2 regions of the Staphylococcus felis genome follow, and region 2 is predicted to be linked to the other one. Evidence: predicted binding sites of a transcription regulator. Region 2 holds the regulator's gene; the other holds the start of a gene.

Region 1 (16,998 bases), 330 kb from region 2:
AATTAAAAAATGCTAAAGGTGACACTACCGTTTATTATAGTAATAGTGATGTTCTTCCATATACGGAAGAACGAGGCATAAGTTTTTATAAAGCTAAGAGCCCTATAACTAATAGGAAGAAACATACAAAAACTATTGACTTAGCAGCGTTAGCAGGCGGAGCAGGCAGTTCTGCAACAATAGTAGGGTTTATTAAACAATCTTTAGGAAAAAGTGTTAGGCTAGGACCGTTAGCTGCTATTTCAGCTACAGCAGGAGGTTTAAGAGCTTTAGGTTATAAAAAACTGATTATACATTATGAAACAATGTATACAAGTATTGCTCCTGATACTGGAGCAAAACTGAAGAAAAAACGAAAGATAACTAGGGTAACAAGTTATCAACTTAAGAAATAATAGTTAAAATTTAGAATTGAATCTCTTTGAACCTTAAAAGAACTGAACGAATTTATGGAAACGACTTCCTTTATTTCGTTCAGTTCTTTGTAATAGATAAGATTATTTTATTTTTTTATTGACATGATAAAAGTAAATACCTAGTAATAAAATATTAAATATATTAAACCAACCATACCAATATCCATCGAATTCGACCAATCTAAAAACAACTAGTAAATTAATTACTAAAGCTAAGATTAAAATAATAAATATAACGCGCAATAAAATATTCCCAATCATACTGATCCCCCTTAGTCTTATGGTGTTAAAAGTGATGATTACTTATACTTAATTTTAATTGATTTTATAACAATTGTTAAGTTATTTTGCAAAATATGAAGAAATGATTAATCGTGATGTAACGTAACATATACAGAAAGTTTAGAACGATATTTTATCGACATTGAAAATGACGTGGATATTCATTTCGATGTCAAATATACTTTACTTAATAAAGTAGGACATAGCAATAATAAAGTGTATTTTGAAATCGAAATCCACAGAACAAAAGAATTTTCGTCTGTGGATAAAATCGCAGAAAACGATATTGAAGAGTTTGAAATAAAATGGTTTGAGCTAGATTAATCAGCTGAAACTTATATCGAAAGTATATCTTTTTTCGAAAATGAGGAAGATGCGAAAGATGATATCAAGTTTGTTTTGAAAGGGGATGAAAATTTTGAAGCAGTAGCCGAAGCAATCGGTTTAATTGAATAAAATGAACCCTACTTGCAATAGGTGGGGACTGGTTTTGTTTGATAACGAATAAGCTTTGGTCAATGAGAGATATAAAAGACAAAAAAATTTTAATTTGACCACTTTATTTTCAAACAGATATTTACAAAAAATAAAAAGAACGCCGTCATAACAGCGTTCTTAGTAGTTTTGAGAAAACGAATATTAACCATTGTTCTCTATCTAGCGGAAACGAATGGAGAATATTTTGCGTCACCTTTAGCGAAACAATGGAATTCAAGTGCATTCATGAAAGTAGGTACACCAGAAAATGCGCACAAGTTTCAAGATAAAGCAGCAGCACAAAAAATGGCAAACTTGCAAAATATGATGAATGAAGCTTTTGGTTCAACAAGTCGTGTGTATGTAGTTGAAGGTGCAACGACTAACACATTGTATAACGACAAAGGCAATGCGATTGATTCAATAAATAACTATTTTGGTAACTATGCTACAATTTACAGAAACACTCCAGATTTTATTCCCCAGTTAGGAGATTTAGCGGTATGGACAACTGGTAGTTATAGTGTGTATGGTCATATTTCGATTGTTTATAGTGCAAATATGCAATCTTTTGTTTCTCTAGATCAAAACTGGAATGCAATAGGAAGTATGGGGAATCCAGCACATTTTGTAACACATTCTTATGATAATGTAACTCATTTTATTCGTCCTAATTTTACAAGTAGTATTGACGACGGTAACAATAATACAAGTGATAAAGATATTTCGTATTCAGAATTATATGGAAGGTTTACTGCAAATACTACATTAAAAGTGAGACGATTATCTCCTTCTACTAGCGCTCCAGAAACTAATGAAAGTAATTATTTAAACCCTGGAGATACGGTATATTTTGATAGAATTTATTCAAACGAAGGATATTGGTGGATTAGATTTCAAATTAATGGTGCAAATGTATATGCATATGTGGGAGATAAGACGAATGGAGCTACATTTAATCAAGATTTAAAAAATGGTAAAATTTATGGTTCAATTCCTTACATTGACGATGGTTCAAAACCAAGCGGAGAAGCTGAAATACCTGATCGTATTCCTAGACAAAACACTTATATATTTAAAGGTAACGCATCATCTTATAAAAACGTTCAAGTGATTAGATACGGTTCATTACAAGAAGGCTTTAAATTTGTACCAACAGCCAACACATTTTATGTTACTCAACCTTTAAACATATATGAAGTTCATAATGGTTTTTGTAGAGTACATCCTAGTGACAACTTGTGGATTAGTAAGTACTCATTAAAAAATGTAGAATTTAAATAACTAAGTATTTTGGGGCGGTCATTACGACTGCCCTGTTTTTTTTATAACAATTTATGCAACTTAAATATAGATGTAAATATTTGAGTAGCTTTGTTTATTGTTGTATAATAAAGGTGTGTAGTAGCAATCAATGTTGTACTGAACCCCAAAAGTTGTACTTTGGTTTAGTATACAATTTCAAAGGTTTGTTTCCTATATTGTGTAGGAGACAAGCCTTTTAATTTTGCTTTAATTCTTGTATTGTTATAAAAATTGATATATTTATGAATTGATTGTTCTAATTCTTGGAATGTTTCAAATGATTGTCCATAATACATTTCTTGTTTTAATAACCCAAAGAAGTTTTCCATTGAGGCATTATCTAAGCAATTACCTTTTCTAGACATACTTTGAAATACATCATGTTCTTTTAATGACTCAATATAGTTTCTATTTTGATAATGCCATCCTTGATCTGAATGAATTGTCATTCGATAAAAAAGTTGCGGTCTCATTGTTAGTAATTCAGTTAAAGGTTCAATAACAATATCTATAGTAGGACGCTTTGATATACGATAACTTAAGATTTCCAAGTTATATAAGTCCATAAAAGGTGATAAATAGGCCTTTGTTCCATCGCGTAATTTAAATTCTGTAATGTCTGTAACCACTTTTTGATAAGGTCGATCTGTATTAAAACGACGTTTTAATATATTTTTAGCTACTTTACCTATAGTTCCTCTATAAGAATTGTATTTTCTTGTTTTATGCTTAAATTTCGTACATGTTAAATGGTGTTCTTTCATAATTCGTCTTACTTTCTTATGATTGACTGTCATTCCTTTATTAGCCAATGCTTGAGTAACTCGACGATAACCATAAGTATAATCACTTTCTTTACAAATTTGCTTAATAGATTCAACTATATCTATATCTTTTTTAGGTTTTTTGAAACGTTCAAGCCAGTAGTAGTACACGGATTTAGCTATTTCTGTAACTTCAAACAGAAGGCTTAACCCAAATTGATACATTTCATGTAATTCTTTAATGACCTTTACTTTTTCGGATGTTTGCTTCCGTAATGTTGGGTCAAGCGTTGTAACTTTTTTTGATAAGCGATACCTGCTTTCAACATTTCATTTTCATTTCTAAGTCTTTCTAATTCTTCGCGTTCATCTTCTTTTAATGGTAAATGATTATCTGGTTTAACTTTTGTCTGCTTTCTTTTCATTTTAGAAGGACGTCCTCTCTGTTTATTGTCTAAACCGAGAATACCTTCTTCATTAAATTTACGCTGCCAAACGGCTAACATAGCTGGATTAGAAATTTTAAAGTGATTGGCTGTTTCTCGATAAGACAATTTATTTTCTTGTCTAAATCTTAAAACAGATACTTTAAAATCTCTAGTATATTCTTTATTCTGCAATTTTTTATCTAATCCTTTTGGTCCAAATTCCAAATACTGGTTAACCCATCTTTGGAGTATAGAATAATGAGATAGACTATATTTTTTAGCTAATTTCTCATATCCTAAACTACTATTTAAATATTCCTGAACTATTTTTAACTTGATTTCAAATTTATAATGTTTACCCATAAAAATGCACCCCATAAAGTTATATTTTTTAGTCCAACTTTTGGGGTGCACATCATGTTTTCCCCGATGTTGATTGCGTTTTTTTATATTTCCTGTTTTTGTTGTGTTAAATGTATTGTATAATTACATTACTACACATAGAAAGAGGTTAAGGGGAATGGCGAAGACTAAAGTAGTAAACTTTAATTTGTTTTTCGTATGTAGCGCGTTTCAAGAAGATTTACATGAGTATTTTCCATTAAATGATTTATTAGATACTTTAATTAATGACTATAGTAATGAACCTGAATACAAGGTGGTAAAAAATTATAATTTTGATCCTATTAGAATTAAATCAATTAGCCCACCTCAACAGAACGGCTACTACCACATCATAATGGAAAGATTAGACGATACTAAGCTTCAAAAGACTACAATTTACGGAGAATCGATTGACGTAGATTTAGAAGAAAATGAATACATCGGACATGAAGTAAGTATACTTTACGATCCACATAATAATACAATGCTTATTCAAAGAAATATAAGTTCATTAAGCCCTAGTGGAATAGAAAAGTTTTTTGATAGTGTTTTATTTGATTATACAGAAGAATACTGTAACTTAAAATTGGTTCCTGCTATTGACCAAAATGCTTATGGTAAAGCAAAAAGTAGTAATATATTTAGACAATTTTCTATAAAGGTTAAAGGTAACGAAGTAGATGACTTAATAAGGGGACTTAGTTCAAACAGTATATATGGGACTGAATATGTTGAAATAATTGTTTCTACCGATAGATCGAAAAATAGTGAACTAGATAATTTTGAAGTAAAAAAATTAATAGATGATTGGTCAGATAGTACCAGTGTCGAAAAACTATCTGTTAAAGTTAAGGAGAACTTTAATTCGAATATAGAAGTTATTGACTTAATGCATCAAGCAATAAAACGGTCTTTGATTTATGAATACAGAGAATCTAGTGAACTAAATGCTCAAAATATATTTTTAGATATGGTACGTATATATAGAGATGATGATAATGCACTTTCATTAATGATTTAAGAAGGTGAAAACAAAGTGATAAAAAAATACTTTACATGGGGGCTATTTGTTCTTTTTTTTATTATTGCAATAGTGATTTTTGCACTTTTATTTATCGTAGATTTAAATAGCGAAGGTAATATTAAACTTATTGAAATAGTTTTGAGCTCAATTAGTATAAGTATCGGTTTTTTTGGTACAATATTCACTTTTATATTTGGATTGAAAGATAATAATATCTTCAAAATAATTATGAAAAGCAAGAATAGTAAGTCACAGTTTAAATTTCTGAATAGGGTTTTAATATTTCTTGGTTTTGCTATTATCATTTTATGTATAACAACGATAGCATTTTTCTATATTCAGGATTTTGATATATACTATTATTTAAATGTGGCAGTTAAACTTATATTTTCTCTATTAATTTTGTATTATTTGTTCTTTGGAACGTATTTATTTATAATTAGTAGGTTGATTTTCAATAACGAAAAAAATGACCTTACTACAGCAAAAAGTCCGAAAATAAAAGAAGGGGTTGCGAAGAAAAAACTGAAAGCGCGTAATGATAATTCCAAACCCATGTAGTGATTACGTGTTGGTATTTTCATTTGTTTATTTACAACTGGGTTTAAGTAATCACCCACCACACCCCATCGGTGTGGTATTTTTTATGCGAAAAAATTTAAAAAAGTTAGTGAAAAGGGGTTGATATTATAGTTCATATGAGCTATAATATAATTAGGAGGTGAGGGGAATGAAGCGAAAACAACGAATAAAAAAAGAACACCGAGAAGATGTTGAGTACAAATTAAAGATTGCGACCTTTATCCTGTTACTCTTAACATTCATCTACAAGGTGTTCTAAGGTAAGACCCCGATAAGGGGTTCCTTACCTCTCATTATACAAAGGAGTGGTAAAAATGAAAAGAGAAACAAAACAGAAAATTTCTTTTGCATTATCTGTAGGAATCTTAATTTTAGTTATTTTGATTATATTTTTATAATAAAAAAATCGCTTCATTCCCATTATATGAATAGTTACAAGGATTTATATGAAACAATTGAAAAACTAATAAACAACAGAAGTATTTCAAGTTACCAAGTGAACAAAGATACAGGGGTAAGTTACGGAAATATTAATGCGATGCGTCGAGGTGAAAGAGCTATTGATAATTTAACGCTCAAAAATGCCGAAAAACTTTACAACTACCAAAAACAAATCGAGAAAGAGAATGAATAAAACGAACCCCGCCTGACACTAGTTGTGGCGGGGGTTTATTAACTGTTGAGAAGTTAGTTTGGTCAAAATTTGGTCAACGAAAGGGCAAAAAAATGAAAAAGCCTTTTATTTGACCATAATTTGACCACTTTATTTTCAAACAGATATTTACAGATATTTACAAAAAATAAAAAGAACGCCGTCATAACAGCGTTCTTAGTAGTTTTGAGAAAACGAATATTAACCATTGTTCTCTATCTAGCGGAAACGGAGGGATTCGAACCCTCGCGCCGCTTTCGCGACCTACACCCTTAGCAGGGGCGCCTCTTCAGCCAACTTGAGTACGTTTCCATGGCTCCACAGGTAGGACTCGAACCTACGACCGATCGGTTAACAGCCGATAGCTCTACCACTGAGCTACTGTGGAATAATGCATAATATTTTTTCAAGCACAAATATTATTATAGCAACATCATGAAAAAAATCAAGAGAAAGTTAAAAAAAGATAACAGAATATTTACATGATATGAATAAAAATCCTGTTATCTTTACACATTGTATCTTCCTTTTCATATTATTCAACATTGTAAAGTTCATTTAAATAAATAATGAGTTGATCTGTACATCGTTCATTTGTCACTAACATTTCGTGTGTCAATGTATCAATGCGATTGATATAACCTTGAATAGTATGAATGTGGCCGTTACGCCAATATTGAATAGATGCTAACGCATTCTTTGTTAGCTTAATATAAAGCATATAGTTGATATCTTGTATTTGACTGTCACTGAGTTCGGGTTGTTTGATTTTGAGTTGATCTTTTTCAAATTGTTTAAGTGCTTCAAATTGTTCAGGAAGTGTCGCAAAAGGAGCCCATTTTACAATGCCACGCCCGATAGGAATATTTGAATCAAGATATTGTTTGGGTATTTTTCGGTAGTCTGTTTCATAACGATAAGCTTCTGGAGCCTGTGGATTAATAATCATCAAAATCACCTCATCTCCATAATAGAACATATGTTCTGTTTGTGCAATAGGTTTTTCAAGTCTTAAGTAAATATAGTGTTAAAAATAATATGATATCAAGTATATTCATATTGATTACAAATATTTATGTAAGAGATGATTTGTTGTTTTACAGATATCTTGCAAACAGCGAATATATGAAAGAACGTGTGTTCCTTTTAGTTTTAATCTATTTCAAGTTGAGCTACAATATAAAGTAAATCATAAAAAAGGAAGATTATAAATGATTAGAAAAGCTATAAAAGAAGATTGTGATTCAATTGCGGAACTTATCTATATGATATGGAAAGATATGGAACTAGAAATCGTTCAAAAATATAGTCAAGCTCAAGTGATGGATGCTATTCGAAAAAGTCAAATAGATAGCCACTATCGTAATCATTTGAGTCATATTTGGGTATATGAAGTTAATGAACAAGTTGCAGCTATAATTGTCGTATATGATGGTAATCGTGAGAATGATTATGAACAACAATGGCATCATTTAGATCTACCAGATATCGTACTGACTCAAGGAACGCCTCTACCTGTAATGGAATCAAATCAAGGAGATATGTATATTGAATCGGTGGCGACATTCCCTGAGTTTCGAGGGAAAGGTATTGCGACACAATTAATAAGGCATGTTTTAGAGATGAATGATCAAGTGACATGGGGGTTAAATTGCGATGTTACAAATGAAAAAGCATTTTTATTATATAAAAAATTAGGATTTTCGACGGAAGAAGAAAAAGCATTATATGGACATCGATATTATTATATGACTTATCAAAAATAGGAGGTTCAATATGCTTCATTTACATAATATAGGTTATAGTGTTGAGAATCGGCGTATACTGAATGATATCAATATAACGTTTTCAAAAGGAGAGGCAGTTGCAGTGGTAGGGCCTTCAGGTAGTGGGAAAAGCACGCTTCTTCGTCTGATTGCTGACTTAATCAGTCCTACAGAAGGTGACATTACTTTTAAGGGACAGTTTTACAAAGATTATCCTCCTGAGAAATTAAGGCAAAACATTAGTTATTTGCCGCAAAGTGTAGAATTATTTGGTCAGACAATCGCCGATAATTTATCTTTTCCCGCACGGACGAGAGGAGAGTCGTTTGATCAAAAAAGAGCAAAGTCATTATTAAAACAAATGGGTCTTCAAAAGTATAAGTTGTCTGATTATGTACAATACATGTCAGGTGGCGAACAACAACGTGTTACAATAGCACGACAACTCATGTATGTTCCCGATGTATTACTCTTAGATGAAGCTACAAGCGCTTTAGATGCTAAAAATAGTCAATCTATTGAGAAACTCATCTTTCAAATGGTTAAAGAAGGAACAACTGTATTGTGGATTACACACAATCAAGAGCAGAGTCAAAGTCAGTTTGACCGCAAGATTACAATTAAAAATGGTGAGATTGTAAAGGAGGTCCAATTGACATGATGAGTACAACATCTCTACTTTTGACTTCACTGCTACTATTGATTCCTATTCTAATATCTTTTAAAGAACGCTTACATATTGCTAAGGATTTAATGATTGCTGCGGTTCGAGCAGTGATACAACTCATGATAATCGGTTATTTACTTGAGTTTGTTTTTAGATTAGAAGAGGTATGGATTGTATTGATACTTATTGTTGTCATTATGATTAATGCAGCATTAAACACAAGACGTCGAGCATCGCCAGTGATGAACCATGTGTTTTTAATTTCTTTTGCAGGTATTGCAACGGGAGCAGTATTGTCTTTAGGTGGTGTTTTATTGACGGGAGCAATCAGTTTTAAGCCCAATGAAATAATCCCAATAGCGGGTATGGTAGGAAGTAATGGTATGATAGCGATTAATTTAAGTTATCAAAACCTAAATCGTATTTTTACAAAGGAAACGGACTCAATCGAATCCAAACTCTCATTAGGTGCAACACCTTCCCTTGCAGCTAAAGATGCGATTCGTGAGAGTATCAAAGTCGCTATCGTCCCAACGATTGATTCGGTGAAAACATATGGATTAGTATCAATACCAGGTATGATGACAGGGTTAATTATTGCAGGTGTTCCACCTTTACAAGCGATTAAATTTCAGTTAATGGTCGTATTTATTCATACAACGGCAACAATTATTTCAGCGCTTGTCGCGACGTATTTAAGCTATAAACAATTTTTTAATCAGCGGCATCAATTGATTCAAATTAACCAAGGCGAGTAAATAAAACACCATTGTAAAATGAAAAAACTAGGAGAAACATTTGTGCATTGAGACACTGATTAAGTGTATCATTAGCACGTTTCTCCTAGTCTTTGAATTAAATACCACCTAATAAGGCACTAATATAAATACCTAATGCATACAGTAAGCCGAAAATCGTATTAGTTTTTCCAGACGCGGCCATTGCAGGCATCATTGTTTGAGGTGTGTCTGCACGTTTGAAACGGCGATATACTTTAATAGGTAAAGGGAAGCTTAGTAAAACCAATAAATAGAATAAAGAACCTCCATCTTTAAATAAAGCAGTAAAAATGACGAATAAGTATGCAAACGCGTAACATGATATTAAAAAGATAAGGGCGCCATTTTTGCCTAGCAGTATCGGAAGTGTACGTCTACCACTTTGTTGATCTTTGACGCGGTCTCGAATGTTGTTAGACATATTGATTAAACCAATTGTAAATACGATTGGAATGCTTATCCATACAGCATAGCCTTGGACATTGCCAGTTTGAATAAAGAAGGCAATCAAAATGATAAACATCCCCATAAATACGCCTGAGAATAATTCACCTAATGGCGTCCATGAAATAGGGAAAGGACCGCCAGTATAGAGGTATCCAACTGCCATACATATAATGCCAACTGGAATAAGCCAAAATGATGTTTGAATTGCTAAGAACAGCCCTAACAATGCAGCAAGACCATAAAAGATAATTGCTAAATTTAGAACAGATTGAGGTGTCATGCCATTACGAACAATAGCACCACCAATTCCAACTGATTCATGATCGTCTAGCCCTTTTCTGAAATCATAATATTCATTAAACATATTTGTTGCGCCTTGAATGAGTAGGCAAGCAAGTAACATAGCAATAAATAAAGTTAGGCTCAAGCGATCTTCACTGCCAAGTAAAAATAACTTAGCTGTAGCTGTCCCGACTAAAACAGGAACGACAGAAGCAGTTAAAGTATGCGGGCGCATAAGTGACCAATACTTATGAATTGTAGAATGTTGTTTGAATTGTTTTGTCATATATAAAGTAACTCCTGTTTTATAAAATTTTAATACAAAAATATTGTATTAAATATCGAAAAATAAAGCAATGAAAAATAGGTAAAAAATAAAGACATTTATACTTAATGACTGAGGGTGTTATGCAATCATTTGTAGTCCTATTTACACCACCATTTGCATTACTTGTTGTTAAAGCTATACCTAATAATTTAATACTAAAAGTAAAGAAATACAAGCTTGCCACTATAAATATCACATCAAAACAGAATAGATAAGTGAGAAAAATGAATAACGTATTTATTGAAAAATAAACGTGCAATTCTGAAGTTCGAAATTAAAATAATAACAACTCAAAACAAACACTCACACAATTTGCTACAAAAATGTTAAAATAACTTAATGGAGGCTGTAAATTTTTCTTGACTAAAATGTTTATTTTCGGGTAGTTTATGATGAAAAGCCTCAAAACTAGGCCTTATGACTATTGTATTTTAGAATATGAATATTAAGGGATTATGAACCTTATATGAACATACATTCATAAAATTGATAAAGGTTTGGACCATCACAGTGGATATGTTAATCAGTTCATTCACTGTGCTCCAACCTTCAACGATAAATAGTCTAGACATGATTATGATGAAAGAAGTGAGAGATAGATGACTGTTGACGTAGGTGAACAGGCAATCGTAGAAGCGGTCAATCAAACAAAGTTACAATGGGTTTCAGTCGAAGTTAAACTTGAACGTATATTGGATCCTATTACTTTATTTGAAATGACAAAAGAAGATGCAGGGAATCGTTTTTATTTTCGATTAAATGATAACCAAACATCTTTTTTTGGATATCGCGTTGCAACAGAAATAAAAAATGATTTTACAAATAAGCGTTCAATTTTTAAAGAATGGGAGAAATTTAAAAATAATATTGCATTAATTCATCCTGATTCTGAACGTCATCATTTGCGCATTTGTGGGGGATTTCAGTTTTCTTCTAAACGTATGGGGGATGAATGGCGTCGCTTTGGCGTGAATCATTTCGTTTTGCCTGAAATCTTAATATCACAAGTAAATGAAGAGACTTTTTTAACATATACGGTACCGAAAGCGCAATTTTCAATAAATGATTTAAATCGTTTAATCGAGCAATTGGACGAAGAGGAAGTATCTGTTTTTAATTTGACACCATCACCTCCTCCTATTAAGCGAATTGAAGATATTTATCAAGATGAATGGAAAACGTTAGTCAGTGAAACGATTGAGCGGTTGAGCGATGATGAAAAAGTAGTTTTATCAAGAAGACGTATGATTCAGTTTGACGAAAATTTAAATATTGCTAACGTATTGAAAAGAGCGTTAGAAAATGAAAAAAATAGTTATTTATTCGTTTTAGAGTCGGGTGAAGATATTTTTGTGTCTCAAACACCAGAACAATTATTTCATGTTGAAAATGGTAACTTGTATACAAAAGCTGTTGCAGGAACTATTCAACGAACACATGATGAAGTGCAAGATGATTTTCGAGTTAAAGCTTTTTTAAATGACGAAAAAAACTTAAGTGAACACCAAATTGTTGTCGAAAGTATCTTAGAAGATATACGCCCATTTGTAGAGTATGTTCATTACGACCGGAATCCTAAAATTTTAAAAAATGATCATTTATATCATTTGTTTACAGAGATTAAAGGGCCACTGTCTCACGAATCATATATTGAATTAATAGATGATTTACATCCAACGCCGGCATTGGGGGGCTATCCAAAAGATAAAGCGATGGCGTATATTGAGCATTATGAGTTTGGTGCGCGGGGATTATATGGTGCGCCTGTTGGCATGATTGATATGTATGATGATTGCGAATTTATCGTAGCTATTCGTTCAATGTTAATGAATCAAAACCAAGCCTTATTGTTTGCTGGAGCAGGTATAGTCAAAGAATCTGACCCTGCTGAAGAGTTGGCAGAAACGGCATTAAAATTTCGTCCGATGATGGGCGCACTTGGAGTGAAAGATGATGACTAATTCACAACATTATTTAACAGAACAAGTATTTCATTTTGTATCTGAGTTATATGCATATGGGGTACGCGAAGCTGTTGTTAGTCCTGGTTCACGTTCAACACCTCTAGCGCTTGCGTTTGAATGTCATCCGAATATTAAAACATGGATTCACCCAGATGAGAGAAGTGCTGCGTTTTTTGCGTTGGGTTTAATTAAGGGAAGCGAACGACCTGTTGCGATTTTGTGCACTTCTGGAACAGCAGCAGCAAACTATGTGCCAGCGATTGTTGAGAGCGATATTAGTCGCTTGCCATTGATTGTACTTACGAGTGATCGACCACATGAATTAAGACAAATCGGAGCACCGCAAGCTATCAACCAAATGAATATGTTTCAAAATTATGTGCGCTTTCAATTTGATTTTCCTGTTGCTGATGGCACATTTCATACAATTGAAACGACGCAATACCAATTGCAAAAAGCAAGTCAATATTTCGATGGTTTAAATCAAGGGCCAGTACATTTTAATATGCCATTCAGAGAACCACTCACACCCGACTTGTCACGCACAGATTTGTTAACATCTCATACTTATCATATCTCTCAGTACCAAAAAACGATGGATACGTCAAAGATTGAAGATGTTTTAAGAGATATGAGAGGTCTTATTGTTGTGGGAGATATGCAGCATCAAGATATTTCGCAAATATTAACATTCTCAACGATATATGATTTGCCTGTTTTAGCTGATCCTCTTAATGATATTAGACGTACGAAACATCCCAATGTGATTGCAACGTATGATTTACTTTTACGTTCTGGATTGGAAATAGAAGCGGATTTTGTCATACGAGTGGGTAAGCCAGTAGTGTCTAAAAAGTTAAATCAATGGTTAAAAACAACAAATGCAACTCAAATTTTAGTTCAAAATAGTATTAATGTAGATGCTTTTCCAAAAAGACCGGACTATTTCTTTGAGATGTCAGCGAATGATTTTTTTAGATCTTTGGATCATATTCCAAACGCATATCGCAAAGTATGGTTAAAGCATTGGCAAATGATGGAACAACAAGCACGTGTAGAAATCCAAAGCTATCAGAAAAATGTCAGTGATGAATCTGGATACATTAGTCGATTACTTACAAAATTAGCATCAGATGATTGCTTATTCGTAAGTAATAGTATGCCAATACGTGATATCGATAATTTGTATTTTGATAATGAAGCGCGCATCTTTGCAAATCGAGGCGCAAACGGAATAGATGGTGTTGTTTCGACAGCTTTAGGTATGGCCGTTCATCGTAAAGTGACTTTATTAATAGGTGATTTGGCATTTTATCATGATATGAATGGTTTATTAATGTCAAAACTGAATGATATCCAAATGAATATTATATTGATGAATAATGACGGGGGAGGTATCTTTTCATATTTGCCTCAAAAAGAGAGTCCTCCTGAATTATTTGAGCGTTTATTTGGGACGCCCACAGGACTTGATTTTGAACACGCAGCTTTACTGTATAATTTAAATTTTAAGCGATTCTCTGATATAGAGACTTTTGAGTACGTTAATTTACCTATGATGTCTTCAGCGTTATTTGAAGTGATGACCAACCGCGAAGAGAATTATCATGCACATCAGAACTTATATCAAAAGTTAGGAGCAATTGTAAATGCTACAATATAATTTCCATTCTTCGTGTCAAGAAACTGATCAATTGTTAGTGATGTTACACGGTTTTATTAGTGATCAGCGGACGTATGATTCGCATATTGAAAAATTATCTCAAACTGCGCATATCATCACTATTGACTTGCCCGGTCATGGTCAAGACAATTCATCGATGAATGCGACGTGGGACTTTAAATGGATAGCATCTCAAATTCATCAAATTTTAGAGCAATTTTCGCACTATCAAATCTATTTACATGGATATTCGATGGGGGCGCGTATTGCGCTGTATTATGCTTTACAATATCAAAAAATGTTAGCGGGATTGATTTTAGAAAGTGGCTCGCCGGGTATACAAGATGTGGAAGCGCGAACAAGAAGAATACAAGTTGATGAAGCGAGAGCGAAAGTGTTAGAGATTGCGGATCTTACAGTGTTTGTGAATGATTGGGAAAAGTTGCCGTTATTTAAATCACAGTATCGCTTATCAGATAGTGTTCGAAAATCCATACGTCAATTGAGATTAGCACAGCAACCTAAAAGGTTAGCTAAAGCATTGCGAGACTACGGAACAGGGAATATGCCTAATCTTTGGTCAAAGTTAAATACTTTAACATTACCTGTTCATATCATAGTAGGCGCATTAGATCAGAAGTTTATAGATATCGCAAAGACGATGTTAAACTATTTGCCGCATGCCCAATTGAACGAAGTCGATAATGTAGGGCATACAGTTCATGTGGAAGATAGTGATAAATTTGATACAATAGTAAGGGATGTTTTATTAGATAGTTAGAGGAGGATAACCATGTCAAGACAATGGGAAACACTTAAAGAATATAAAGAGATTAAATATGAATTTTTTGAAGGTATTGCAAAAGTGACGATTAATCGTCCTGAAGTGCATAATGCATTTACACCTAACACTGTTCAAGAAATGATTGATGCTTTTTCACGCGCGAGAGATGATGAGCGTATTGGCGTAATTATCTTAACAGGTGAAGGAGATAAAGCATTCTGTTCAGGTGGTGATCAAAAAGTTCGTGGACATGGTGGGTATGTTGGTGACGATCAAATACCTCGTCTTAATGTTTTGGATTTACAGCGTTTAATTCGTGTGATACCAAAACCTGTTATCGCGATGGTTAAAGGTTATGCTATCGGTGGTGGTAATGTACTCCAAGTTGTATGTGACTTAACAATTGCTGCTGATAATGCCCGATTTGGTCAAACTGGGCCAAAAGTAGGCTCATTTGATGCTGGATACGGTTCTGGTTATTTAGCACGTATCGTTGGTCACAAAAAAGCACGTGAAATTTGGTACTTATGTCGTCAATATGATGCGCAACAAGCATTAGAAATGGGTATGGCGAATACGGTTGTACCATTAGATAAAGTTGAAGATGAAACTGTTCAATGGTGTAAAGAAATCATGCAACATTCGCCAACTGCATTAAGATTCTTAAAAGCGGCTATGAACGCGGATACTGACGGTTTAGCAGGGTTACAACAATTTGCAGGGGATGCAACGTTGCTCTATTATACAACAGATGAAGCTAAAGAAGGTCGTGATGCGTTTAAAGAAAAACGTTCACCAGACTTTGATCAATTTCCAAAATTCCCATAAGCCTTATGCATTCAATTCACTATAGATAATAGAGCTATGAAAAGATCTTTGATGAAAGATTTTTTCATAGCTGTTTTTATATTCATAAAATGATAGAAAGCTTGGTTTAAAGTTGATAATCCATTCAACGACTACTATTTTGATAACTGCTTAAGATGAATATAACGTTTGAGTCGAGACATGCCTTCTTTTAAAGTTGCCATATCATATGCATACGATATACGTACAAAGCCTCTTCCAAATTCAGTAAAAGAAGATCCAGGCACCATTGCGACGCCCACTGTTTCAAGCACATCAACGCAAAATTGAAAGTCATCCACTTCAAACTTTTGAATATTTGGGAAGATATAAAATGCACCTTGTGGAATTGCCTCTATTTCAAACCCCATATCTGTTAAAGATTTAATTAAATAATCGCGTCTTTCGATGTAGGCCGCATTCATCGTTGTTGGAGCATCAATACCTTCATTTAGAGCCGCAATTGTCGCAATTTGAGCAGGCACGTTAGCACATATACAATTGTAAGCATGCATAAAAGTAAGCTGATTAATTAAATATTGAGGGCCTGAAAGGTAACCAATACGTAATCCAGTGGCTGAGTGTGATTTGCTCAATCCATTAATGAGTAAAAGTTGATCTTTGATACTCTGATAGCGCGCAAAAGAAACATGACGACTATGGAATGTGTTTTCTGCGTATATTTCATCACTAATAATAAAAATGGGTAATGTTTGTAGCACATTGACAAGTGATTCGACTTCATCTTGGTTCAGTGTCATACCTGTTGGATTTGATGGATAGTTTAATAATATTGCACGCGTTTTATTCGTCATATGCTTCTGAATTAAATCTGGAGTCACTTTAAATTGAGTCGCAGTCGTATCCATATAGACTGGTTGACCACCTAATGTTTGAATTAACGGGATATAACCGGCATAGACTGGACCAGGCACCAATATTTCATCTCCTGGATTGATAATACAACGTAAAGCAGTATCAAGTGCTTCAGAAGCGCCATTAGTTATAATAATTTCTTCAGGATGATAATCTACGTCAAATTGTTTGCGATAATAATCAGAAACTGCTTGGCGTGTTTCAAGTAAACCTTTGTTATGAGAATATGTTGTTTGATTATTTTGTATTGCTTGATGATAAGCTTCTTTCACTACAGATGGC
Region 2 (16,998 bases):
CATCCAGATAACGTAGCACCAACTATTTACGGTGGCTTAGTGGTGGGCTATCACGATTATGATAATAATCAAACTGATATTGCACACATCGAAGTGCCTGATGTAGACTTTATTATTACCGTGCCACGCTACGAACTGGAAACTGAAAAGTCAAGAAGTGTGTTACCCGAGACGATAAGCCATAAAGATGCTGTAAAATATAGTGCGATAAGTAACACGATGATTAGTGCACTGATTCAACACAATTATGAATTAGCAGGTAAAATGATGGAAAAAGATGGTTTGCATGAACCTTATAGGCAACATCTGATTCGAGATTTTGATGATGTTAAACGGATTGCACATCATCACGGTGCATACGCTACTGTTTTGTCTGGGGCTGGACCCACTATGATGACTATGATTAAAAAAGAAAATAGTGGTGCATTAGTTCGAGCATTAAGAAAAGAAATACAACAGTGTCATTCTGAACTGATTACTATTAATAAGGTAGGCGTCGAAATCAGTGCAAATCACTATTTTTAGAAGAGGCAAGGTATACAAATAGCTTTCTTCATAAGTATACATATTGACCTTTAAAAAATAGTGAGTAGATCTTGTTAATAATTAAACGTATAGCTGAATCCAGGTTGTAAAAGGTGATTAAACTATCGTCTGCAATCTGTATTCAGCTTTTGCTATTTTTAAAGCTTGACTGATATTAGAATTAAAACATTCTTTATGTTTTGATAATAGTTTAGATTAGGATATGATTAAGACAACGTGAAAGGAGATAAGATATGAAACCAGATTTAATCATTATGGATATGGACGACACATTAATGACATCAAATAATGAAATGTCCAAAGTTACAAAAGAATATCTGCTTAGTATTCAAAGGGCAGGCTATCGTATTGCACTAGCTTCAGGTAGGCCAACAGAAGGAATGATTCAAACGGCAAAAAATTTGGAAATGGATGTAAATCAAAGTTATATAATGAGTTATAATGGTGCTCAAACAATTGATTTGTCAAATAATACAGTTGTTTCAAGTCAGATGATTGATAAGAGTGCTTTTGATGAAATAATTGACTTTTGTCGTGACAATCAATTATTTGCTTTAACATATCATGATGGGCATATCGTTTATGAAGGTTCACATGAATATATGAATATTGAGTCTGAGCTCACAGGCTTGCCAATGAAAAAGGTTGATGATTTAAAAACATATATCCAAGGGCCTGTCCCTAAAGCAATGGGCGTCGATTATGAGACGCATATCAGTGAGTTAATGGCTCATATGTCAGAAGGCTTTAATGAAAAAATAGATGCGACAACGAGTAAACCTTACTTTTTAGAATTTATGTGTAAAGGCGTATCAAAAGGAGCAGCGATTCAAGATTTAGCTGAACGATTGAATTTAGATACGCGTAATATGATTGCATTCGGGGATAGTCGAAATGATATAGAGATGTTTAAACAAGTGGGGACAGCTGTCGCAATGGATAATGCATCAGATAGTGTAAAAGAATACGCCACAATGGTGACAAAATCGCATGATGAAGATGGGATTCCTTATGCACTTAAACAATTACTGGACTAAATATAAATTAAGCTGTTTAGAAATCATTTGAAATGATAGAACATATTCATGAGCCAAATTAACTGATACCCAAAATACGAACAAAAATTTAGATCTTAAGATGTGATTATAACACTGTCTTAAGATCTAATGCGTTTGGCCAGAATGAATGACTAGGCATACAAGCATAATAAAAATTCATGCTATCAAAATGTATAAATATGTTTTGATTTACTTTTATTAATTCCAAATTATTTTGCTGTATGTGTCCATTCGTGGCTACCACGATGACGTTTAATATGAGCATATATTTGATCAGCTGCGTAATCTAAGTTAGTGTAAACCGTGATAGAAAATGCAGATTGGTTTGGTTCAAATTCAGTTTCTAAGTACAGTTCTTTTAAATGCTGGTATAAATGATGCATTTGTTCTCGTGTTAAGCTATTATACTCTCTAAGTGTTCGTTTAAGAATTTGACCAGCGTTATTTTCAAATGATTGTACTACAATTACAAAACGCTCATCTTCTTTTAAAACATCATCAAAAAGATTGATTTGTCCAACCATACAAAGCCCACCTTTGTGTTAGGATTAAGTTAATTATACATGATTTAAGATGTTGAATAAAAGGGCATTTGAGATTTATTTATTTAAAAGCGCAATCGTTTTTTACATGACTATTGCAATCCGCTTTTGAGCTATTAAAGTGATGTTTTAATATATTCTAATTCTAGCTTTTAATTTCCTTCATTTTTATTTTAGTTTTAAATTTCCGATTAGTAAATGAAAGTCATTTTGTATTTAAAAATAAAATCGTTAAGTTCAATAATAAAAGTCCTCAAAATATGCATTAAAAGGATACATATTTTGAGGACAAATTGTATTCATGATTAACCACTTTAAAAATTATGATTTGAATCTCTGATATTCTGTTAAGTCAATGTCTTGAAGCGGTATGATTCGTGTTTTCTTCACAAGTTTATGAATGACATAAACAGCTATTAATATTAGGATTGGAAGAAAGTTTTGAGCTAATTTAGGGACATCAAAGTGCACAATTGCGCCAGCTGAACTACCAAATATTAAAAACAGTATAGTTACGATAACTAATATAGGCCCCAGTGGGAATAACGGTGCTTTATATGGAAGCAATGAATCAATAGCTTTATTTTGAACTTTAATAGCGCGACGCATTCTATATTGTGACCATACACTTGAACCCCAAACAAATGTAATGAGGGCACCGATAATATTGAGCAAGCCCATTACACTCTCAGGTTTGAAGTTTGCATATAATGTAACGGCTGTAATTAATACAAAAGTCGTTAGTAAAGCGTTGAATGGTAACTTTGTTCTGTGATTAATGTGCCCTAAAAATTTAGGTGCTTGTTGTTGTTGGCTGAGTGAATACAACATTCGGCTTGTTGTGAAAATCCCTGAATTTGCAGCTGATAAAAGTGATGTCAAGATGACTGCATTAATAACTGATGCTGCAAAAGCAATTCCAATCTTATCAAATACAATTGTAAATGGACTTTGTGTAATTGAACCTGATTCATTTAGCAATGTCGGATCGTTATAAGCGATAATCCCAGAGATGACTGCGATTGAACAAACATAAAAAATCAAAATTCTCCAAAAGACTTGCTTGATTGCTTTGGGCATAGATTGACTAGGATTGTCTGATTCTCCAGCTGCTACCGCAACGACTTCAGTTCCACCAACTGAGAATCCAGCAATCAATAGGACACTGACAAATCCTGATAAACCACCAACAAATGGGGCATCACCTATTGTATAATTTTTAAAACCATAGTATTCTCCGCCTAATATTCCGAAAATCATTAAAAATGTCAAAATAATAAAGATAATGATTGTCGCGACTTTAATAAGGGATAACCAGAACTCTGCTTCTCCAAATATTTTAACTGTAAATACATTTAGTAAAAAGATGATACTTAAAAATATAAGGCTCCACACTAATGGTGAAAAAAATGAGAAGAAATCCCAATATGTAATGACGTTAGAAGCAACTATGATATCGACACTCGTGACTAACGACCATATTGTCCAATATAGCCATCCCATTGTAAATCCTAATGATGGGTCTACAAAGCGGGTTGCATAACTACTGAATGATCCCGATACAGGATAGAAAGTAGCCATTTCACCAATTGAACTCATTAAAAAGTAAAGCATTACACCAATCATAAGATAAGCTAGAATGGCACCGCCAGGACCAGCTTGAGCTATTACGCCACCAGTTGCAATAAAAAGTCCCGTACCTATGGCACCTCCAATTGCAATCATACTAATGTGTCTTGATTCAAGGCCTCGACTTAAATTTTTTTCCTCCATGGGTATTCTCCTCTCAAATGAGATAATTATCTATTTTACTTTGTTCCTTTAAAGGTTTCAATAGTAAATGATAATTTGTCAGATAATTTTGTAAAAAAATAGAAAATTGAATCAAACTGCTTTATTCTCTTTTAAAATCGGTTATACTAAAAGAGTATTCTAATTTAGAATAATTTTAAAATAGAAAGAAGGTTTTAAAATGGAACGTAAAAATGCATCTAAGCTAACGGGATTATTTGGCCATCCAGTTAGTGATAGAGAAAATTCAATGACTGCAGGACCTAGAGGACCATTACTTATGCAAGACTGGTATTTTTTAGAGCAAATGGCTCACTTTGATCGAGAAGTCATTCCTGAGAGACGTATGCATGCAAAGGGCTCTGGAGCGTTTGGTACTTTTACAGTAACGAATGATATTACACAATATACTTCAGCCAAAATCTTTTCAGAAGTTGGTAAACAAACTGAAATGTTTGCTCGCTTTTCAACAGTAGCAGGAGAGCGTGGAGCAGCAGATGCAGAACGTGATATTCGTGGGTTTGCATTGAAGTTTTACACAGAGGAAGGTAACTGGGATTTAGTTGGTAATAATACACCAGTGTTCTTCTTTAGAGACCCTAAATTATTTGCAAGCTTAAACCATGCTGTAAAACGTGATCCGCGTACAAACATGCGTAGCGCACAAAATAATTGGGATTTTTGGACTTCTTTACCAGAGGCATTGCATCAAGTAACAATTTTAATGTCTGATAGAGGTATTCCTAAAGGTTTTAGACATATGCATGGCTTCGGTTCTCATACGTATGGAATGATCAATAAAGACAATGAACGTGTATGGGTTAAATTTCATTTTAGAACACAACAAGGTATTGAGAATTTTTCACCTGAAGAAGCAGAGCAAGTGATTGCTAAGGACAGAGAATCGTCACAAAGAGATTTATTTAATGCCATTGAATCTGGAGATTTTCCGAAATGGAAAATGTATATTCAGGTGATGACCGAAGAGCAGGCCAAAAATCATAAAGATAATCCATTTGATTTGACAAAAGTATGGTATAAATCGGAATATCCTTTAATTGAGGTGGGTGAGTTTGAGCTTAATCGAAATCCAGATAATTATTTTATGGATGTAGAACAAGCTGCATTTGCACCTACAAATATTATTCCTGGTTTAGATTTTTCACCAGATAAAATGCTACAAGGTCGCTTATTTTCTTATGGAGATGCACAACGTTATAGATTAGGTGTCAATCACTGGCAAATTCCGGTTAACCAACCTAAAGGTGTAGGGGTTGAGAATATTTGCCCATTTAGCCGTGATGGTCAAATGCGCATTTTAGACAATAACCAAGGGGGGCAAACACACTATTATCCAAATAGTTACGGGGCTCATGAAGATCAACCAGAATATAAACGACCACCATTAGAGCTTAACGGCTCAGCATATGAGCATAATTTTAGAGAAGATGACGATAATTACTTTGAACAACCAGGTAAGTTATTCCGTTTACAATCTCCAGAAGCGCAAGAGCGTATTTTTGCAAATACTGCGAATGAAATGGAAGGTACAACTGATGAAGTGAAAGAACGTCACATTCGTCATTGTTATCAAGCTGATCCTGAATATGGTAAAGGTGTCGCAAAAGCTTTAGGAATGGAAGCGAGATTAGACGCCATTATTTCGAGTATTCAAAAATAAAAATTAAGAAAAAGCAACTTGGTTAAATGTGAAGGTCAAGTTGCTTTTTACATCAATAGATCTTATATAAATAAATCAAAAATAAAAAGCAATGTTTCGATAATTAGAAACATTGCACATGTCGTATTATTGAAGCTATTAGAAGAAATAGGCTTTACACTTTATTTAGTTTCTCTATGAAGTGTGTGTTTATTTAATCTTGGACAATACTTCATCATTTCAATACGTTCTGGATTAGTTCGTTTATTTTTAGTCGTAATGTAGTTACGATCTCCACATTCTGTGCATGCTAAAGTAACGTTAACGCGCATGATAGTCCCTCCTTAAACAAAATAGAATTATTACGTTTTAATATTCTACCATGACTTTTAGGATTTGCCAATATTTAAAATAAGTCAATAATTTATACTTGATTACGAACAAGTATTTATGTTACTCTTTAAAACGAAATTATTACGATTTAGGAGTGAAAATAAATGGCAAAAAAATCAAAAATTGCTAAAGAACAAAAACGTGAAGAGATGGTAGCGAAATATGCTGAGTTACGTCGCGAACTTAAAAAGAAAGGTGACTATGAAGCATTAAAGAAATTACCAAGAGATGCTTCACCGACACGTTTAACTAGAAGATGTAAGGTAACAGGGCGTCCTCGTGGTGTCATGAGAAAGTTCGAAATGTCACGTATTGCATTTAGAGAGCATGCCCATAAAGGACAAATTCCAGGTGTTAAAAAAGCCAGCTGGTAAAACTTTTCCCCCTTACTTCTTTTATTTACTTTACAGATAAAAGATAGTATATTATCTAAGTAATAATTTAATAGGGGGAAAACCTTTTGAAAATATTTGATTACGAAGACATACAGTTAATACCTAATAAAAGTGTCGTTAAGAGTCGTTCTGAAATTGATACATCAATTCAATTTGGACCTAGAAGGTTTAAATTACCAGTTGTACCAGCTAATATGCAAACAGTTATGAATGAAGATTTAGCTGAATGGTTTGCTCAAAATGAATATTTTTATATTATGCATCGCTTTGATGAAGCAGCACGTATTCCTTTTATAAAAAAAATGCATGAAAAGAATCTATTTGCTTCGATTTCTGTCGGAGTAAAAGATGGTGAATTTGATTTTATAAATCAGCTTAAGTCTCTAAATCTAACGCCAGAATATATAACAATTGATATTGCACACGGTCATTCAGATCAAGTGATTGACATGATTAAGCATATCAAAGCGCATTTGCCAGACGTATTTTTAATAGCTGGAAATGTTGGGACTCCTGAGGGCGTAAGAGAGCTAGAAAATGCAGGTGCGGACGCCACTAAAGTTGGAATAGGTCCTGGCCGTGTATGTATAACAAAAATAAAAACAGGTTTTGGTACAGGTGGATGGCAATTAGCTGCTATTAATCACTGTAGCAAAGCAGCACGTAAGCCAATTATTGCTGATGGTGGAATTCGTACGCACGGAGATATTGCGAAATCTGTACGTTTTGGCGCTTCAATGGTAATGATAGGCTCATTGTTTGCCGCACATGAGGAATCACCAGGTGAAACAGTGGAAATCGAGGGTAAGAAGTATAAAGAATACTTCGGAAGTGCTTCTGAATACCAAAAAGGCGAACGTAAAAACGTTGAAGGTAAAAAAATGTTTGTTGAGCATAAAGGCTCGCTTAAAGATACTTTAATCGAAATGCAAGAAGATTTACAAAGTTCTATTTCATATGCAGGCGGTAAAGATGTTGATGCATTAAGAAAAGTCGATTATGTCATTGTTAGAAATTCTATATTCAATGGCGACAGAGATTGATAGGATGTGTGAATCATTAAAAAATTTACGTTATTTTTACTGATAGGCTTATTGATAATCATTGTTTTTCCAGTGCAACAAAACACATTATTTGATCATATCGCAACACCAGTCCATACCAAAATTGATTCCATTGTTGAAGGGAAAACAAACCCAACTGAATTGAAAACGCCTGAAAATCAGATGTTTTCAATTAGAAATGTACAAATGAATATGTCTAAAGACCAAGTAGAATCTAATCTAGGTAAACCTGAAGATACCATTGGTAATGAATACGGCACAGATTGGTATATTTATCATAACCAATTTCACGATTATGTTATGATTGCATATGTTGATGGTAAAGTGCATGGATTATATACTAATCAAAATATTATAACTTCTAAAGAGGGTATAAAATATAACTCTCCAAAAGATTTTGTTCGAGAAAAATTAGGGAAACCTATTGAACAAATTAAAAAAGGAAATACAATATATCGTCAAAAAAGTGATGAATACGATGTGTTTGATATCGACCGTATTTATACTACAGTCTTTTATGATAAGCATGAGAATAATCAGTTAACAGGTATTTTGCAGGTTAGCCATACATTAGAAAACCGCTTGAATGCTAGATATGCAGCGCCTTCTGATTATTTACAGAAAAGTTATGAATTAGAAGATTTTTACTTAGTGAATGCAGCTAGAGTTCAAAAGGGACTAAAGCCGTTAAAACATTCTGATGAACTCACTAATACAGCGCGTAAGCATAGTACGGATATGGCTAAAAATCATTACTTTGATCATAATAATCCTCAAGGTCAAACACCTTTTGATAGACTTAAAGAAGAGGGTATTAACTACAATGTAGCTGCTGAAAATTTAGCTTATGGTCAAGTGAGTGGTGTATTTGCACACCATGGCTTGATGAACTCAATAGGACATAGAAAAAATATTTTAAATAAAAATGTGAATCGTCTTGGTGTTGGTGTTGATTTTAATTCAGAACAACAACCGTATTGGACTGAGAATTATACAAACTAAAAAAGCAAGGTAAAGATAATAAAGGGTCGAATGAATGGAGCATATGCTCTATTCATTCGACCCTTTTTGAAGGAGTGAATATTAATTTTAAAATTCTCTAAATAAACCGATGACTTTACCTAATACACTAACATGATTCAGATAAATAGGTTCTAAGCTACTATTTTCTGGCTGAAGTCGATATCGATTTTTTTCTTTATAGAACCTTTTAATTGTTGCCTCTTCTTCTTCTGTCATAGCTACTATAATATCGCCATTTTCAGCAAAAGATTGACTTCGGACAATTACTCTATCCCCATCTAAGATACCAGCTTCAATCATACTATCTCCAACAACATTCAATATGAAGATTTGGCCATTATGTGTAGATGTAAAGTGTTCAGGTAAAGGATAGTATTCTTCTACATTTTCTACAGCAGTAATAGGGGTTCCAGCTGTAACTTTCCCAATTACGGGGACGTATATTGTCTCTTCCATATTAAGTGGTTCGCCCATTACATCATTAACGATTTCAATTGCACGTGGTTTCGTAGGATCTCTACGAATGTATCCCTTTTCTTCAAGTCTAGATAAGTGGCCATGTACAGTAGAGCTTGAAGCAAGGCCTACTGCTTCTCCAATTTCTCGTACGCTAGGTGGGTATCCTTTTGATTGTACAATTTGTTTTATATAATTAAAGATTTCACTCTGTCTTTTTGTAAGTTCTTTCATATTTTGCACTCCCTCTATAGGTTTGTATTTATTATATCATATAATACGAACGTCAACAAACATTTGTTCGTTTTTATATTGACATAGAACGAACGTTCTGTTAGGGTGTATATACAAACAAATGTTCTAGGAGTGTTGTAAATGGTTAGTATTAAAATGTCAGAAATATATGTTTATATTGGTGTCTTTATCTTCTCTTTAGCGCTATTTTTTACTTTTTTAGTGTTAGCGAATCAAACTCAAGATTCAGAACAAGTGTACGAAATGACAGATCATCAACTAAATGATAAATATGTAATAGAACAAGTTCCACACGAACATGAACGGATGGATGCTCAGACTATGATGACAACTACAGTCAATCACTAAAGATATAGATATAGTGTGCGCAGCGTAGAAGTTGAAGCGTTTGGTTTTATTTGCTTTTTCTGGTATATTTTGATAAGAAAAGTAGACGGAGGGAGCCAACATGTTAAGTCAAGAAAAATTAACGCGCATTAATGAATTAGCGAAAAAGAAAAAACAAGAGGGGCTTACAGATTTAGAAGCGAAAGAACAGTCTAAGTTGAGAAGTGAATATTTAGAAACATTTCGCAAAAGTTTCAAAGATCAAATTGAAAACACTAAAGTAATTGATCCTGAAGGTAATGATGTAACGCCTGATAAATTAAAAGAGGTTCAACGTCGCAACCATAAGCGTAGTTAATCTTAATAAATAATAATGTATTGGTTTTCTAAGAAGCTTTACAGTTTATTATCGGTTATAATAGTAATGTAAAGTTGTTAAGAAAGGAAGTCGTAAAATGTTTGACAATAAAGATATAAAAGCAGTAAATACCATTCGTGGATTAAGTATTGATGCAATTGAAAAAGCAAATTCTGGGCACCCTGGTTTACCGATGGGGGCAGCTCCAATGGCTTATACATTATGGACACGTCATTTGAATTTTAATCCGAATTCACATGAATATTTTAACAGAGATCGTTTCGTTTTATCAGCAGGTCATGGTTCAGCATTATTATATAGTTTATTACATGTATCAGGTAGCTTAGAAATGGAAGAGCTTAAGCAATTTAGACAATGGGATTCCAAAACACCAGGTCACCCTGAGTACAAGCATACTAAAGGGGTTGAAATTACAACAGGGCCTTTAGGACAAGGTTTTGCAATGTCAGTAGGTATGGCAATGGCAGAAAAACATCTTGCTGCTAAATTTAATAAAAATATTTCGGTTGTAGATCACTACACATACGTTTTAGCTTCAGATGGTGATTTAATGGAAGGAATTTCACATGAAGCTGCTTCTTTAGCCGGACATTTAAAACTAGACAAATTAATTACGTTATATGACTCTAATGACATCTCTCTTGATGGTGAAACGAACAAATCATTTTCAGAAGATATTAAGGCTCGATTTGAGTCATATGGATGGAATCATATTTTAGTTAAAGATGGTAATGATTTGGAAGAAATAGACAAGGCAATTACAACAGCTAAGTCACAATCAGGTCCTACAATTATCGAAGTGAAAACAATCATAGGTTACGGTTCTCCAAATAAGGCAAATAGCAATACTTCTCATGGGTCACCACTTGGAGAAGAAGAGCGTAATTTAACATTTGAAAATTATCAACTAGATGCTTCTAAACGTTTCCATGTTGAAGATGAAGTGTATCAGATTTTTAAAGATACTATGTTACAACGCGCAGATCAAAATGAAGCAGAATGGAAATCAAATTTAGAAGAATACTCAAAACAATATCCAGAATTAGCAGAAGAGTTTAAAACGGCAATTGCTGGAGAACTACCAACTCATTATGAAAAGGAATTACCTAAATACGATCTTGATCATAAAGCAGCGTCACGTGCTGACTCTGGAGATATCATTCAAGCTATTAATCAATCAGTCCCATCATTTTTTGGTGGATCAGCTGACTTAGCTTCATCTAATAAATCAAATGTAAAAGATGCCAAGGATTTCTCAGCAGAAGATGGTAGTGGTAAAAATGTTTGGTTTGGTGTTCGTGAATTTGCAATGGCAGCTGCGGTAAATGGTATGGCTGCACACGGAGGGCTTCATCCTTATGCTGCAACATTCTTTGTTTTCAGTGATTACTTAAAACCAGCTTTACGTCTTGCAGCAATTATGGGTCTGCGCTCATCATTTATCTTTACTCATGATTCAATCGCTGTAGGTGAGGATGGTCCAACGCATGAGCCAATTGAACAATTGGCTGGTTTGCGAGCAATTCCAAACTTAAATGTGATTCGTCCAGCAGATGGAAATGAAACACGAGTTGCTTGGAAAGTGGCATTAGAATCTAACGGAACACCAACAGCGCTCGTTTTGACTAGACAAGGTTTACCTGTTCTAGATGTTTCTGAGGATACTGTAGAAGAAGGTGTTCGAAAAGGGGCATATGTAGTCTACGAAACATCAAAAGAACCAGAATATGTATTACTTGCAACAGGTTCAGAAGTAAGTTTAATGGTAGATGTTGCTAAGTCATTAGAAGATGAAGGTAAAGGTGTGCGCGTTGTTTCAATGCCGAATTGGAATGCATTCGAAGCACAATCACAAGAATATAAAGACTCAATTTTATTACCAGATGTAGATAAGCGTGTAGCAGCTGAAATGGCAGCAACTTTAGGTTGGCATAAATATGTGGGCATGAATGGTTTGGTGATTGGTATTGATCGTTACGGTGCAAGTGCTCCTGGTGATTTAGTTGTTAAAGAATATGGATTTACTAAAGAAAATATTTTAGAACAAATTAAAAATATGTAATTATTTATGGTGCCGAGTCTCATTATTGATAGAGGCTCGGTTTTTGTAGTTAAGGTTTAATATTTCACTAAGTCCTACCTTGAAATAGTATGATAATTTTAGTAAAATGCTAGAGGATATAGAAAGTGGGTGAAACGATGGCAACATGGTTAGTAATATTATTAATAATTGTTGCACTCATCATTGGACTTGTCGGTGGTTTCTTCTTAGCACGTAAGTATATGATGGATTATTTGAAGAAAAATCCTCCAATCAATGAAGAGATGTTACGAATGATGATGATGCAAATGGGTCAAAAACCATCACAAAAGAAAATTAATCAAATGATGACAATGATGAATAAAAATATGGATAAAAAAATATAATATCCATGACGTCAGTCATATCAAGGAGTTTGGGATTTGTTGAACAATTCCAAACTCTTTTGCTTTTAATATAGGTGACAAATTGGTAACAAAAGATTGTCGTGTTAGTCTTCGTCAGTACTTTCTAAAATCTTCTTTATTTCGGTTTCAGTGTTCGAATATAAGTAGTAGTTGTACATTACTCTAAATTTGATAATGTGGTATACTTATCTGTATTATTGAAAGATAATGGAGGAAGCTTCAATTGACATATTTAGTTTTTTCAATCCTAATCGCATTCGTGATGGGGGCAGGTGTTATCGTCGTTAGAATGAAGGCTCAAAAGTATCCTGTTAATGAGAAAAAAATTATATTACCGCCATTCTTTATGGCAACAGGTGCGCTCATGTATATCTTTCCTTATTTTAGGCTAACAGGATCTGAAATAATAGAATCCATTGTTATAGGTATTTTATTTTCGAGTGTACTGATTATGACTTCTCACTTTGAAGTGAAAGATTCAGATATATATTTGAAGAAGTCTAAGGCTTTTCCAATAGTGCTTATTAGTTTACTTGTAATACGTACTATATTGAAAGTATTTATCGGAAGCTCTATAGATGCTGGAGAGCTTGCGGGCATGTTCTTCTTATTAGCGTTTAGTATGTTAGTCCCATGGAGAGTTGCCATGTTATTAAGATATAAAAAAATTAAAAATAGCTTAATGTAAAATTGAGCTACTGCAATTATCAATTTAAATACTAAGATACAGAAGCTGAGGCGCCATAAAGAGTCTCAGCTTTTATATTAATGACTTCAGTCAGTTGAGCACGTAAAACGTGCGAAACAATAAACCACCTGCTATGCGGGTGGGCAACAAAAGTTATACTAAAAAAATCCCTGCTTAGCGTTATAATTAAGGTGTTCAAGCCAAATTAATAACGAAAGTAGGGATTTTTTATGGCTAATAAAGCCAAGAGTTTAGCACATACAAAATGGATGTGTAAATACCACATTGTATTTACTCCAAAGTATAGAAGAAAAATCATATACAATCAATACAGACCATCAATTATTGAAATTATAAAGTTATTGTGCAAATACAAAGGTGTGGAGATTATAGAAGGACATATGATGCCAGATCATGCACATCTATTAGTGAGCATCCCACCCAAAATAAGCGTTTCAAGCTTTATGGGGTATTTAAAAGGTAAAAGCGCTTTGATGATATTTGATAGACATGCAAATTTGAAATACAAATTTGGAAATCGTCACTTTTGGGCAGAAGGGTATTATGTAAGTACAGTTGGATTAAATGAAGCCACGATAAAAAAATATATACAGAATCAAGAAAAACACGATAAAGCGATTGATAAGTTGAGCGTAAGAGAATATGAAGACCCTTTTAAGGGTTATTGAAGTTAGTCAAAAGCCTCTTTAGAGGCTAGCTAAAGAGACAATGGCATTTTGGCTTGAGCATGAAATGAAAAAGCCAGCGCCTTTAGACGCTAGCCGGTAAAGCGGGCTTATAGCCCAAGAGCAAACCACCCGTTTTACGGGTGGTCCTGATTACATAGAAAGTACTTGTGAATTTCAGATAGATGTTTTAAAATAAATAAGAACAAACGTTCGGGAGTGATGATATTGAAAATTATACATACTGCTGATTGGCATCTAGGTAAAATCTTAAATGGACATTCCTTTTTAGAAGATCAAAAAGTAGTACTTAAACAATTTTTAGACGATGTTCAACAAGAAAAACCCAATTTAATCATTATAGCTGGTGACATTTATGATACATCTTATCCTAATAAGGAAACGGTCACTTTAATGGAAGAAACTATTTCAAAATTAAATTTGCAATTCAATGTGCCAATAATTATTATTAGTGGAAATCATGACAGTAAAAGAAGACTAAGCTATGGTGCGTCATGGTTTATGCAAAACAATTTATTCATTCGAACTGAGCTTGAGGATTTTTTTAAACCGATTCAATTCAATGACTTTCATTTTTACACATTACCTTTTTTTACAATTTCTGAAGTTAAATCATTTTTTTCAAAGGAAATCGGCTCGTATGAGGAAGCTGTTCGCTTGTTAATAGAACATTTAAAATCTCAAATGGATATGAGTAAAACAAACGTTCTTATCGGTCATTTTACTGTATACGGTGCTCCTAAAAGTGATTCAGAAAGAGAGATAACTATAGGTACTATTGAATCAGTGGAACCTAGTATTCTAGAAGAATTTGACTTAGTTCTGCTTGGCCATATTCATCATCCTTTTACTTTAAGTGCTGACCATATTTTTTATAGCGGGTCGATTTTACAATATTCTTTTTCAGAAACTAAACAAGTTAAAGGATATCGTATTTTTAATTTGAAAAACAAAGCGTATTCTCAGCAATTTAAAATGTTAGAACCTAGACATGAACTTGAAGTGATTGAGGGCCGTTATACAGATATTATTAATGGTGAATTTGCTAGAAAAAGTAACGACAGTTATTTTCATTTTAAGCTTATGGAACTATCCCAAATAACAGAGCCGATGCAAAAATTAAAACAAGCGTATCCTAATACTTTAGCATTGACACCTTACGCTATTGAGACTCAAGATAGCATCCAAAAAGTTCAAAATATAAAAAAACTAAAAACATCAGAAATAGTAGAGGATTTCTATGAGAAAATGATGGACACACCACTTTCGAATGTTCAAAAGTCAAATTTGAACCAAATTTTGAATGATATGGAGGAAAATTAAATGAGACCTTTGTTATTGCATTTACAAAATTTTGGTCCTTTTTTAGATGAAACAATTGATTTTACAAATATTAAATTAAATCAATTGTTTCTAATTAGTGGTAAAACGGGTTCTGGTAAAACAATGATTTTTGATAGTATTGTTTATGCTTTGTATGGTCGTGCATCAACTGAAAAAAGGGAAGTGAAACATTTACGAAGTCACTTTGCGAATCCAAATGAGCCATTGACTGTAACGTTTGAGTTTGAAATTCAAAATGAAAGATACAAAGTGATACGCAAAGCTTCGTTTCTTAAGGAAGGTAATAAAAATGAAACGAAGCCACAGTTGGATATTTATCATTTTGAAAACGGTGCTTTTCAACTTAAGGAGAGTAAAGTGAGTTCTGGAGAAAAGTATCTTTTAGAATTATTAGGGCTCAAGCAACATCAATTTCGACAACTTTTTATATTACCTCAAGGTGAATTTAAAACATTTCTATTTTCTAATAGTTCAGAGAAACAGACGATATTGAGAACACTTTTTAATACACAATTGTATGACCAGCTAAAAAATCAACTTACAGATCAAACTGAAATAACTAAAAAAGAAATCGAACGTCAACACATGAAGCTTGAAAGTTTGTGGCAAGAGCTTTATACATTAGATGATGAAGCATTAACTGAAATTCAACAGCAGCCTACACAACAATATGAATTAATATTAAAGTATCTTCCTAAATTTTCTGAATTAGGTCTAAAAAAAATTCAAGAGCTTCGCCAAGAAAAAGAAAAGTTAACAGAAACGTATAATCAATTGAAGCAAGATATATTAAGACAGGAAAAGCGTCAAGAGAGTGTTCATAGATATAATGACCTTAAATTAAAGTTGCAACAATTAAAAGAGCAAGAAAAAACAATGACTTTGTACGAAAAGAAACTCGAGTTAATTCAAAAAAGTAAATTAGCCCTTCGTATATATGAAGAGTTAGAACATACACAAAAAATATTATTTGAAAAAGAAGAACAATTAGAGTATCTACAAAAAAACATTAAAGAAACTGAACATATTTTAAATCAAAATAAAGAAAAATATGACGAACATATGAATCAAAAATCACAGTATGAACGCTATAGCCAGTTTTGTGATCAAACACAGCACTATTATCGAAACATAGAATCGTTTAAAACGAAATTTGAAGCGTCGGTTCTTGTTGCGTCACAAATTAATCAAATTGATCAAAAAATAGAAAAACAACAGAGTAAAGTAGAACAACTTTATGAGCAAAAGGGCAATCAAGATCCAGACTACAACTATATTAATCAATTACATGAAAAGTTTTATGAGTCTCAATCTGTACTTAAAGATTTAAAAGAATCACAGAAGAAGTATGAAAAAAGAGAAGCACTTGAATATCAATGTAAACAAAATGAAGGTCGATTAAAGCAAATTCGTGATGAGATTGAACATTGTAATCATGAATATAATGAACTAAGTGAAACGGATACTACTATTTTAACGCATGAGGAAACAATTATTGCTTTACGACAATCATTGCATGACGGGGCTTCTTGCCCAGTTTGTGGTACTACTGTCAGTGATGAGCTTCAAGGTAAAACTTTAGAAGATTTGAAATCACAGTATGACTATAATAAAAAGATAAAGAAAAAGCGAGAACAACTCGTTGAGAAAGCGATTCAAACTGAGTCGCAGTTGGAAATGATGCATGATCAAATTGAAGAATTAAAGCATGTTTCAGATAATGCTGAACATATTAATCAGTTGGAAGAGTCTATATTAGATATAAATCAAAGTATAAAAAATGCACAACAAAAAGCTGAAAAAATAGAACAATTAAATCAAAAATTAAAAGAAATGGAACAATCAATTGTCGATTTACAAAATGAAAAAATGATAAAAGAGCAAGAGTTACACCATATACAAGATGCTGTAAATCAATTCCA

Evidence for each region. The regulator LexA, encoded in region 2, represses DNA repair genes until DNA is damaged. The targets are predictions, from matches to a motif close to CGAACATATGTTCG.
Region 1: a site for LexA is predicted at 7,287-7,300, ahead of C7J90_RS06940 (YolD-like family protein). Genes of this name have one in related genera too.

The regions. Positions count from the first base shown of each region.
Region 1 covers NZ_CP027770.1:1,474,198-1,491,195, forward strand. The annotation lists gene C7J90_RS06890 (hypothetical protein) at 1-395, shown strand, start outside; gene C7J90_RS06900 (SH3 domain-containing protein) at 1,323-2,459, shown strand; gene C7J90_RS06905 (IS3 family transposase) at 2,624-3,469, opposite strand; gene C7J90_RS06910 (transposase) at 3,493-4,035, opposite strand; gene C7J90_RS06915 (DUF6731 family protein) at 4,193-5,077, shown strand; gene C7J90_RS06920 (hypothetical protein) at 5,093-5,641, shown strand; gene C7J90_RS06925 (hypothetical protein) at 6,087-6,296, shown strand; tRNA gene C7J90_RS06930 (tRNA-Ser) at 6,538-6,626, opposite strand; tRNA gene C7J90_RS06935 (tRNA-Asn) at 6,628-6,702, opposite strand; gene C7J90_RS06940 (YolD-like family protein) at 6,850-7,263, opposite strand; gene C7J90_RS06945 (GNAT family N-acetyltransferase) at 7,526-8,080, shown strand; gene C7J90_RS06950 (ABC transporter ATP-binding protein) at 8,091-8,741, shown strand; gene C7J90_RS06955 (ABC transporter permease) at 8,738-9,505, shown strand; gene C7J90_RS06960 (1,4-dihydroxy-2-naphthoate polyprenyltransferase) at 9,603-10,541, opposite strand; gene C7J90_RS06965 (isochorismate synthase) at 11,183-12,544, shown strand; gene menD (2-succinyl-5-enolpyruvyl-6-hydroxy-3-cyclohexene-1-carboxylic-acid synthase) at 12,537-14,210, shown strand; gene menH (2-succinyl-6-hydroxy-2,4-cyclohexadiene-1-carboxylate synthase) at 14,197-14,991, shown strand; gene menB (1,4-dihydroxy-2-naphthoyl-CoA synthase) at 15,004-15,822, shown strand; gene C7J90_RS06985 (aminotransferase class I/II-fold pyridoxal phosphate-dependent enzyme) at 15,957-16,998, opposite strand, start outside.
Region 2 covers NZ_CP027770.1:1,806,722-1,823,719, forward strand. The annotation lists gene thrB (homoserine kinase) at 1-525, shown strand, start outside; gene C7J90_RS08430 (HAD family hydrolase) at 780-1,583, shown strand; gene C7J90_RS08435 (hypothetical protein) at 1,814-2,128, opposite strand; gene C7J90_RS08440 (amino acid permease) at 2,468-3,919, opposite strand; gene C7J90_RS08445 (catalase) at 4,119-5,618, shown strand; gene rpmG (50S ribosomal protein L33) at 5,780-5,929, opposite strand; gene rpsN (30S ribosomal protein S14) at 6,095-6,364, shown strand; gene guaC (GMP reductase) at 6,451-7,428, shown strand; gene C7J90_RS08465 (CAP domain-containing protein) at 7,480-8,451, shown strand; gene lexA (transcriptional repressor LexA) at 8,539-9,162, opposite strand; gene sosA (DNA damage-induced cell division inhibitor SosA) at 9,304-9,531, shown strand; gene C7J90_RS08480 (DUF896 domain-containing protein) at 9,632-9,868, shown strand; gene tkt (transketolase) at 9,966-11,951, shown strand; gene C7J90_RS08490 (YneF family protein) at 12,077-12,316, shown strand; gene C7J90_RS08495 (CcdC family protein) at 12,561-13,025, shown strand; gene tnpA (IS200/IS605 family transposase) at 13,256-13,714, shown strand; gene sbcD (exonuclease subunit SbcD) at 13,940-15,055, shown strand; gene sbcC (exonuclease subunit SbcC) at 15,056-16,998, shown strand, end outside.